Regions from separate parts of the Bacillus sp. S10(2024) genome, predicted to be linked through region 1. Evidence: riboswitches for the same ligand, from Rfam matches in the RefSeq annotation. Region 1 holds a riboswitch; the other holds the start of a gene.

The links. A riboswitch is a leader RNA that binds a small molecule or an ion and turns the genes downstream of it on or off. The one in region 1 is predicted to bind FMN.
Region 2: linked by a shared signal. The riboswitch ahead of ribD (bifunctional diaminohydroxyphosphoribosylaminopyrimidine deaminase/5-amino-6-(5-phosphoribosylamino)uracil reductase RibD) and the one ahead of AB1280_RS10480 (ECF transporter S component) in region 1 are both predicted to bind FMN.

The regions. Positions count from the first base shown of each region.
Region 1 covers NZ_JBFLUR010000002.1:2,034,495-2,038,714, forward strand. Annotated here, with positions in the region: gene AB1280_RS10470 (helix-turn-helix domain-containing protein) at 1-753, opposite strand, end outside; gene AB1280_RS10475 (ferredoxin) at 981-1,229, shown strand; gene AB1280_RS10480 (ECF transporter S component) at 1,552-2,130, opposite strand; FMN riboswitch at 2,295-2,431, opposite strand; gene AB1280_RS10485 (hypothetical protein) at 2,871-3,557, shown strand; gene AB1280_RS10490 (peptidoglycan DD-metalloendopeptidase family protein) at 3,590-4,204, opposite strand.
Region 2 covers NZ_JBFLUR010000002.1:226,876-231,095, forward strand. Annotated here, with positions in the region: gene AB1280_RS01275 (bifunctional 3,4-dihydroxy-2-butanone-4-phosphate synthase/GTP cyclohydrolase II) at 1-822, opposite strand, end outside; gene ribE (riboflavin synthase) at 836-1,480, opposite strand; gene ribD (bifunctional diaminohydroxyphosphoribosylaminopyrimidine deaminase/5-amino-6-(5-phosphoribosylamino)uracil reductase RibD) at 1,461-2,573, opposite strand; FMN riboswitch at 2,877-3,020, opposite strand; gene AB1280_RS01290 (fluoride efflux transporter FluC) at 3,188-3,592, shown strand; gene crcB (fluoride efflux transporter CrcB) at 3,589-3,942, shown strand; gene AB1280_RS01300 (CDGSH iron-sulfur domain-containing protein) at 3,979-4,182, opposite strand.

The DNA.
Region 1 (4,220 bases):
ATCTGCTTTTTCATTTGGATACGCAATGATTTCTGTTAACAATGGAAACTGTTGCTTATGATTGTGCACTTGTTGAATGATGAAATGAATTGTTCCCCAAAATAAAAAGTATATGCGAAGTGCCTCTTGCTTCATCATATCTCCAAGCTGATTTGTTGTATAACCAATACGTCGGTACCCTGTGAGACGGTACACAAAAATTGTTGCTTCTAAAGAAGTCACATTTTTTAATATTAAACTTATTTCTTTATATAACTGTTTCGCTAAATGTTCTCTTGAAACAGAGGAGCTCATAATAAATCGTTTTACCCATATCGTAATTTCTGTATCTTGTTGAATTGGAGTAAATTTCACATATTGTTGTTGCAAATTTGATACAGTTTGTATAATTAAGGATAATCTTTTCCAAAAACTCTCTCCAAGTTCACCGTATTGCAGGCCATGTAAATGTTTCGGGAAATAGAATGTTTTCTCCCATTCATTTAATTGTTTCTCTCCTACTTCAGATAAAATGTAAGTATTTTCATGTACACATGTAATAAGTTGTGCGTTTAATAATGTTTCAATCTGTTTATCATAATCATGACGTCTTAAAGATTTATATACACCAAATAAAAAAGAAAGATAAAACATATTCCCATCCTGAAATGTTTGTGAAGAACGCTTTCCTTTTAAAAGGTGATAAATGGAAGAAACTGTCCGTTCACCTTTTAATTGCTTTAAACAGTATAGTACAGTATATTGTAGCTGCAATGCCGCTTCCATCCTTTCACTCTACTTCTACTTCCATTGTAACAAAATGCAACTTATTTAGATATTTTAAAAACACCATGAATGACTAAAGAAATTAGTTGACAATTTTAATTGATAAGCATTATCATTATAATTTTGTATTGAAAAGTTATAAAAACCGTTTTACAATAGGATTAGAATTTTTATCAGTGTTTTTTTATACATATTCTCGAGGAGGTAATTCAAAGATGGCAAAATATACAATTGTTGATAAAGATACTTGCATTGCATGTGGAGCTTGCGGAGCTGCTGCACCAGATATTTATGATTACGATGATGAAGGTATTGCATTCGTAACATTAGACGATAACCAAGGTATCGTTGAAATTCCAGACGTATTAATCGATGATATGATGGATGCATTTGAAGGTTGCCCAACAGATTCTATTAAAGTGGCAGACGAAGCATTCGACGGCGACGCATTAAAATTTGAATAGTCTCCAGAAATAACCCTCAAAAAATGAGGGTTATTTTTTTAATTAAAAAATAATTCCCCTTCTAAACAAATGAAAACCTCTCAGCAATCAGACTTTTACAGAATAAAAAGGCATTAGCAGAAAAATATCCACTAATGCCAAATCTTCTATTTATCCCGCTATTCGCGGGCAGTCATACTCCCACCTCAAAATTCGGCGAAAGCATTGTCCAGTTCCAGTGGCTAGAATGTTCGGTGGGAGATAAACTGCTGGCATGCACCCAATTGGTGAGGGCTAATAATCAGTGGGGGATGAAGCCCCCCACACTGATTAAAGTTTCACTTTATGCATTTTCCATTTTTGCAAACACCCATACTTTTAATCTGGAAAATAAAGGAACAAAAACAATTGTTACGATAATTCCTTTAATTAAATTAAAAGGTAAAATTGCCACCACAATCATTTGACGCATTGCACCGCTAGACATAGCAGGTTGACCCAAGAACCAAGTGTATGCTGGTAAAATGATGAAATAATTTAGTACACTCATAATAAGTGTCATACAAATTGCACCTAACATCAATCCAGTTGTTAAGCTTTTAATTGTGCGATGTTTACGGAACAAAATAGATGCTGGAAGAATAAAGAGACATCCAGCGATAAAATTCGCCACTTCCCCTACTGGCACTCCCGTTAAATTTCCATGGATGACATAATAAAGAACGTTTTTAATCGCTTCTACAATTACACCTGAAAGCGGTCCAAAAATAATTGCTACAATTAATGCTGGAACATCACTAAAATCAATTTTCAAAAACGGTGGTAACCCTGGAAATGGAAAATCCAACATCATTAGCAAATACGCAATGCTACTTAGCATCGCAATGCTCATCATTTTCACTACACTTTTCTGTTGTTTCATATTTCTCTCTCCTTTTCCATCGATCATCTCATGGAAAGTGGAAAGGTTCTGCTATGCCCAAATATTCTACCATGAAAAAACCCTTTGCATCTGAAACGCAAAGGGAGAAATTTTAGGCACATCAAATAGACGTTCAAGTACTTATCTTTTTTGAACGTTTGAACCTCCATCTTCTCCCATCCAGACTGTACTGTCGGCTTTGGAATCGCACCAAATCCTGCCTTAACGGCTCGCGGGCTTAGAACAAATACATGTGTTCATCACCGCCGGTCGGGATTTTCACCCTGCCCCGAAGATAGACCGATATTCTATTTTCCTCATCATTATACAACAACTTTAAAACAATGTGAATGAAAATGCTTCTTTTTCATTCACATTGTGCAACACTTTCCGCCTCTAAATAGAACAAAACATGACGACTTGTACTCACTTTCTCATTTTGTTTTCATCCCTGCATGTGACAAAAAAGCTCTGACTATCTCTAATCATATCCAAATCCTCTAGCCTATCTGAAAATACGGGATTTTTTAATTATTATTTATATACTTCTTATTAAACTTTATATAGTCAAATCTTAATAATTGTATGACATTCTAACGACTAGTAAATAATATGACAAAAAAGAACGTTTTTTCGTGTTTGTCCCTTAATGTTGGTAATTCTCTAGCCATTCATATGTGAAAGTGATAATATATGATATTGTTAAGAAAACAGCATTTTCTTACAATGGAGGAAATGTCATGAGTAAAGAAAAAAAACAATCAATTCAAGAAGTTATGAAAAAAAATCTTCGTAAAGAATATTTCTATTTAAAAAAAGAATTACTGTTCTATTGTCCTGTTGACTCAGGAAAATTCTCAAGAGATACATATTATGCTGCCTTTGATAAACACGGAATTAGCATATACCAATATGATAAAAACTCAGACAGTAAACTAAAGCTTTGCGAACGACACCCATGGAAAAGCTGGAAAAAAGTCAAAATCGATCATTATTTAACAAAAAGCCAGTTCGTCTTTCAGGGAGAGCGAAATTGGATCCTTTCTTTGTTTCATCAAGGAAAAAAGGCAGAAAAAATCATTCAAACTAATACATCCTTAGAAATAGAGATTGTTTCTAGACCATTTTTAAAAAAACTGCCAGGTTACCGTTCTAACACAACATTAAATATGTATATTGGAACAATTTGCTACACTGCACTAATTGCGTTTATATTAAAAATTATTGTTCCATTTCCAGTCTTCCAAATCGCCTTGTATTCACTATCCCTCGGCTGTATGTTTCTCGGTCTACTTTGTTTAATTATCGGCCTTATTGAACCTACTATCGTCTTATTTAGAACAGAAGAGAAAACAAGAGCGAAAGTATTTTATTATTATAGCTATTTAGCTATTGCCGGATTTATTTGCCTCTTTATTTTTTGGTAACAAGCGAAAGAGCTAGCCTTCCTAGCTCTTTTTCAATTGATATGTAATTTTTGCGACGGGAAAATATTATCTTTTTGTAAGTGATTTTTCACTTTCAATTCTCCAACAGTTGTGCCAAACTTCTTAGCAATACTCACTAGTGTATCCCCTTTTTGTACAACATATACAGAGGCAGATGCTACCGTATTTTGTTTTTCCCCAAGCATTTGCAACGGATTAACCGCATATGTTTTCGCTATCGTCCAAGACCCTTTATGAATTTCTAAATGTAAGTGCGCACCATTGGATTGTCCTGTATTCCCTACCTGTCCTATTAATTGCCCTTGCAAAATCTCTTCTCCCTCTCTCACAAGTCGTTTATTCATATGTGCATATACAGCTTCATAATCTCTATGTTTAATAAATACAACATGACCATAACTGTCAGAAAAGTAAGATTTCGTTACAACGCCATCTTGCATAGCTACAATTGAAGTGCCTATTGGTGCAGCAATATCAATTCCAAAATGCTTTCCATTTCTCGTTCCAAAGTAATCACTAATACGTCCCTCTACTGGCCACGTCCATTGTTTTTCTTCAGCAGCACCTTCTGCTTGTCCTATAAAAAAAACACAAAAGAAAAACAATATAATCTTTAAAGCTCTCATTGTAAATCCTCCGTTT
Region 2 (4,220 bases), 1.8 Mb from region 1:
TGCATGAAGCTGTGGGCCACAGTCGCAGCGGCAAGATCCAAATACATCGCCAGTTAAGCACTCAGAATGGACACGCACAAGCGCTGGTTGACCTGTAGCAACATCGCCTTTTATAAGAGCAATATGTTCTTGATTATCCAGAGAATTAGAATAGCCAATGGCCCGAAATGTACCAAAGTCGGTTGGTAATGTAATTTCGACTTCGCGCTGCACTAACGTTTCATGATGACGGCGATACGCAATTAAGTCTTCAATTGTAATCATTTTTAGACTAAATTGCTTGGCAATTTCTAATAAGTCAGGCACTCGTGCCATCGTGCCATCTTCATTTATAATTTCACAAATAACACCTGCCGGCTCTGCGCCACATAATTTTGCTAAATCTACAGCAGCTTCTGTATGCCCAGCGCGGCGAAGAACCCCCCCTGCTTTTGCGATTAAGGGAAAAATATGTCCAGGGCGTTTAAAATCACTTGCTTTCGCTGTAGGGTTTAATAGTTTGCGTACAGTTGCTGCACGTTCATGAGCGCTAATACCAGTTGTCGTTGAAATGTAATCAACACTAACTGTAAAAGCCGTACCGTGTGAATCTGTATTTTGTGAAACCATAGGTCCTAACTCTAAACGATCGGCATATTCTTCTGTGATAGGAACGCATACAAGGCCGCGCCCATGTGTAATCATGAAGTTGATTGTTTCTGGGGTAATATACTCGGCTAAAGAAATAAAATCCCCTTCATTTTCTCTATTTTCATCATCGCATACGATAACAACTTTTCCTTGTTTTAAATCTTCTAGTGCTTCTTCAATTCGATGAAACATTTCATTTCCTCCCTTATAGGAATCCATTGTCTTGTAAAAAGTTTTCTGTAATTGAGCTCTTTTTAGATGTTGGCTTTGTAATAAAACGTTCAATATATTTTCCAATCATATCGCACTCAATGTTCACGATATCGCCAGCAGTTTTTGTTCCGATTACTGACTGACTTAATGTGTGTGGAATGAGAGAGATTGTGATGGAAGATTCATCAACTCCAAAGATTGTGAGACTTGTACCATCAATGGCAACGGACCCTTTTTGTAAACAATAACGAAGTAATTCGTTTGGCAATTGTATTTTGTAATATACAGCGTTATAGCTTCGTTTTTTATCAATAATTGTTCCCGTGCCGTCAATGTGTCCTGTCACAAAATGCCCACCGAAGCGGCCGTTTGCACCCATAGCACGCTCTAAATTTACTGCCCAGCCACGGCTCAGTGATTGAAGAGACGTGGCTTGCATCGTCTCGGGCATGACATCAACGGTAAAAGAAGTGGATGTAAAAGAAGTGACAGTCAAACATATCCCGTTTACAGCAATGCTATCACCTAAGTTTACGTCTACCAAAACGGTTTTTGCTGAAATTGTCAGCTTCATAGCATCGCCGGTTTGCTGCATATTAGCGATTGTTCCGAGTTCCTCAACAATTCCTGTAAACATAAGGCACCTCTTTTCTTGGAGTGGCAGTTACTTTTATATCATCACCAATTTGTTCCATCGATTGAATGTGCAGCGAGAGTGCATCTTTTAGTTGTGTAAAACCATTTCCGCCAAAACATGTTGGGGCTTCTTTACCACCAATTAGCTTTGGACTAATATAAGTAATCAGTTCCTGCAAACATTTTGCTTCTAAGAAACTTGCATGAACTGTTTGTCCGCCTTCGACAAAGAGAGAAAGAATATTTTTTTCTCCGAGAAGATCGAGTAGTTCGTTTATTTCAATACGATTCGTTTTCATTTGCAATACAGATACCATATCTGATTGAAATTTTGCGATTTTTTCTTTTGAAACGTCATTTCCAACGATAAACCATGTTAGTGCTTCGCCATCTGTAATTACATGAGATGAAAGCGGGGTTCGCAAATGTGTATCAAGTACGATACGAATCGGATTTTTTCCGCCATTTACAATCCGCGTTGTTAAATGCGGATTATCGGTAATAATTGTATTTACACCGACGAGAATGGCATCGTGTGTATGGCGATAACGGTGTACATCAGCACGTGCTTCTTCACCTGTAATCCATTTACTTTCACCAGTATGAGTAGCGATTTTTCCATCTAAACTCATTGCTGTTTTTAGTGTGACAAATGGACGCTTTGTTTTCATGTAGTGGAAAAAGTAACGATTTAATTCTTTTGCTTCTTTTTCCAGTACACCAATTGTTACGTCAATTCCAGCTTTCTGTAATCGCTTGACACCTTGACCTGAAACGAGCGGATTGCTATCGAGTACTGCAACAACGACTCGTTTGATGTTCTTTGCGATGAGCAAAGAACAGCAAGGAGGCGTTTTTCCATGATGACTGCATGGTTCTAGTGTTACATATACGGTTGCACCGTGCGCGTTTTCACCAGCCATGCGAAGAGCGTGAACTTCAGCATGTTCAGTTCCTGCCCGTAAGTGGGACCCTACTCCAATGATATTCCCGTCTTTTACAACAACAGCACCGACCATAGGATTAGGACTTGTTTGCCCAGCTGTATGTTTTGCTAATTGCAAAGCAAGTGCCATATATTCTTGATCTGTCATAAACTCACCTCTCCTAAAAAAAATCAAAAAACCCCAAGGATTATAATCCTTGGGGTGAGAGAGACGATGTTTCTAGAAATATAAGAAGGATACGAGAGTATGCGAAAGAAACCTAGCGTTGATCGCTATGTTTGCATAGGAAAGAAGCCTAGCAAACATTTATTTTTTACATGCTAGTGTTATCGTATGATTTCAGCAATGAAAAGAATGGTATGCGAAAGCAAACATATGTATGTTTAAAAATAAACAGTACATATGTGCATGCTGAAATAAACATAGTATCCCATTATACGTACTAGAAAACATATCCTTCTCCCATCCAGACTATACTGTCGGCCCTAGAGTTTCACTAGATCCACCGTTTTCAACTTGAAAACGGGTCACGGACTTAGAAGTGTACACTTCATCACCGCCGGTTGGGAATTTCACCCGACCCCGAAGGATGCTGTTTGCTCACATTATAGCACAAAAAAGACAAAAGGCTATAAAAAAATATTTGAATGTGAAGAATTGTATGAAAATAAAGGAGTGTTTACATCTTGCATTAATGAGAACATAAATTTGTTATACTAGTGTAGAAAAATTTTATACATTATCTAAAACGAGGTGAAAATATGAAATATATTGCTGTAGGAATAGGCGGTGTTATTGGAGCTTTAGCTCGTTATGGAGTAGGGCAGCTCTTTGAAATAACATCGCTTACTGGTTTTCCATTAGCAACATGGTTAGCTAATATGAGTGGCAGTTTTTTATTAGCATTTTTAACGATGTCTATCTTTCGGATGAAACAAGTTTCACTGCTTATGATAAGTGCTATTGGTACAGGGATAATTGGTTCATATACAACGTTTTCAACGTTTAGTGTGGACACGCTGAAGCTATTGCAGCATGAAGCGTTCACAATGGCTTTTTTATATGTGATTGCGAGTATGATAGGTGGATTGCTTTTCTCTTTTGGCGGATTTTATGTTGGGAATATGCTATATGAACGCGGTGTGAGGAAAGAAGGAAATATATGAATATTTTACTTGTTAGTATCGGTGGCTTTTTCGGTGCCATTGCCCGTTTTTTTATTAGTATGATAGTAAAAGAAAAATATGGGGATTCTTTTCCGTATGGGACATTTTTTATAAATATAATCGGTTCGTTTTTACTCGGTCTGTTATATGGTGCTGAAGTAGCTAAAATGTGGATATTATTATGTGGCACAGGATTTATGGGGGCATTTACGACATTTTCGACATATCAACTGGAAATGGTACAATTGATACATAAACGAGAAGGGCAAAAGGCATTACTATATTTTGTTATGAGTTATGTAATAGGTATTGGTAGTGCTTTTGCTGGATTTTATATGGGAAGTATGTAAAAAACACGCGCACATTTTCTTGTGCGCGTGTCTTTTTTATTCCTTTGGTGCACGTACAACCGATTCAAATTTTCCTTTATGTGAACCATCGCAATACGGCATATTTTTGGATAACCCACAGCGGCATATCGAAAATGCTGGCTTTGCTGGAAATGCATTTCCTTCTGCATCGATTAGTTCCACATCCCCTGTAATGCGGAACGAACCATTATCATTTACTTTAATTTGTACTTTCCCCATTGTTACACCTCCTCACCAAACGCATATGTTTATCATAT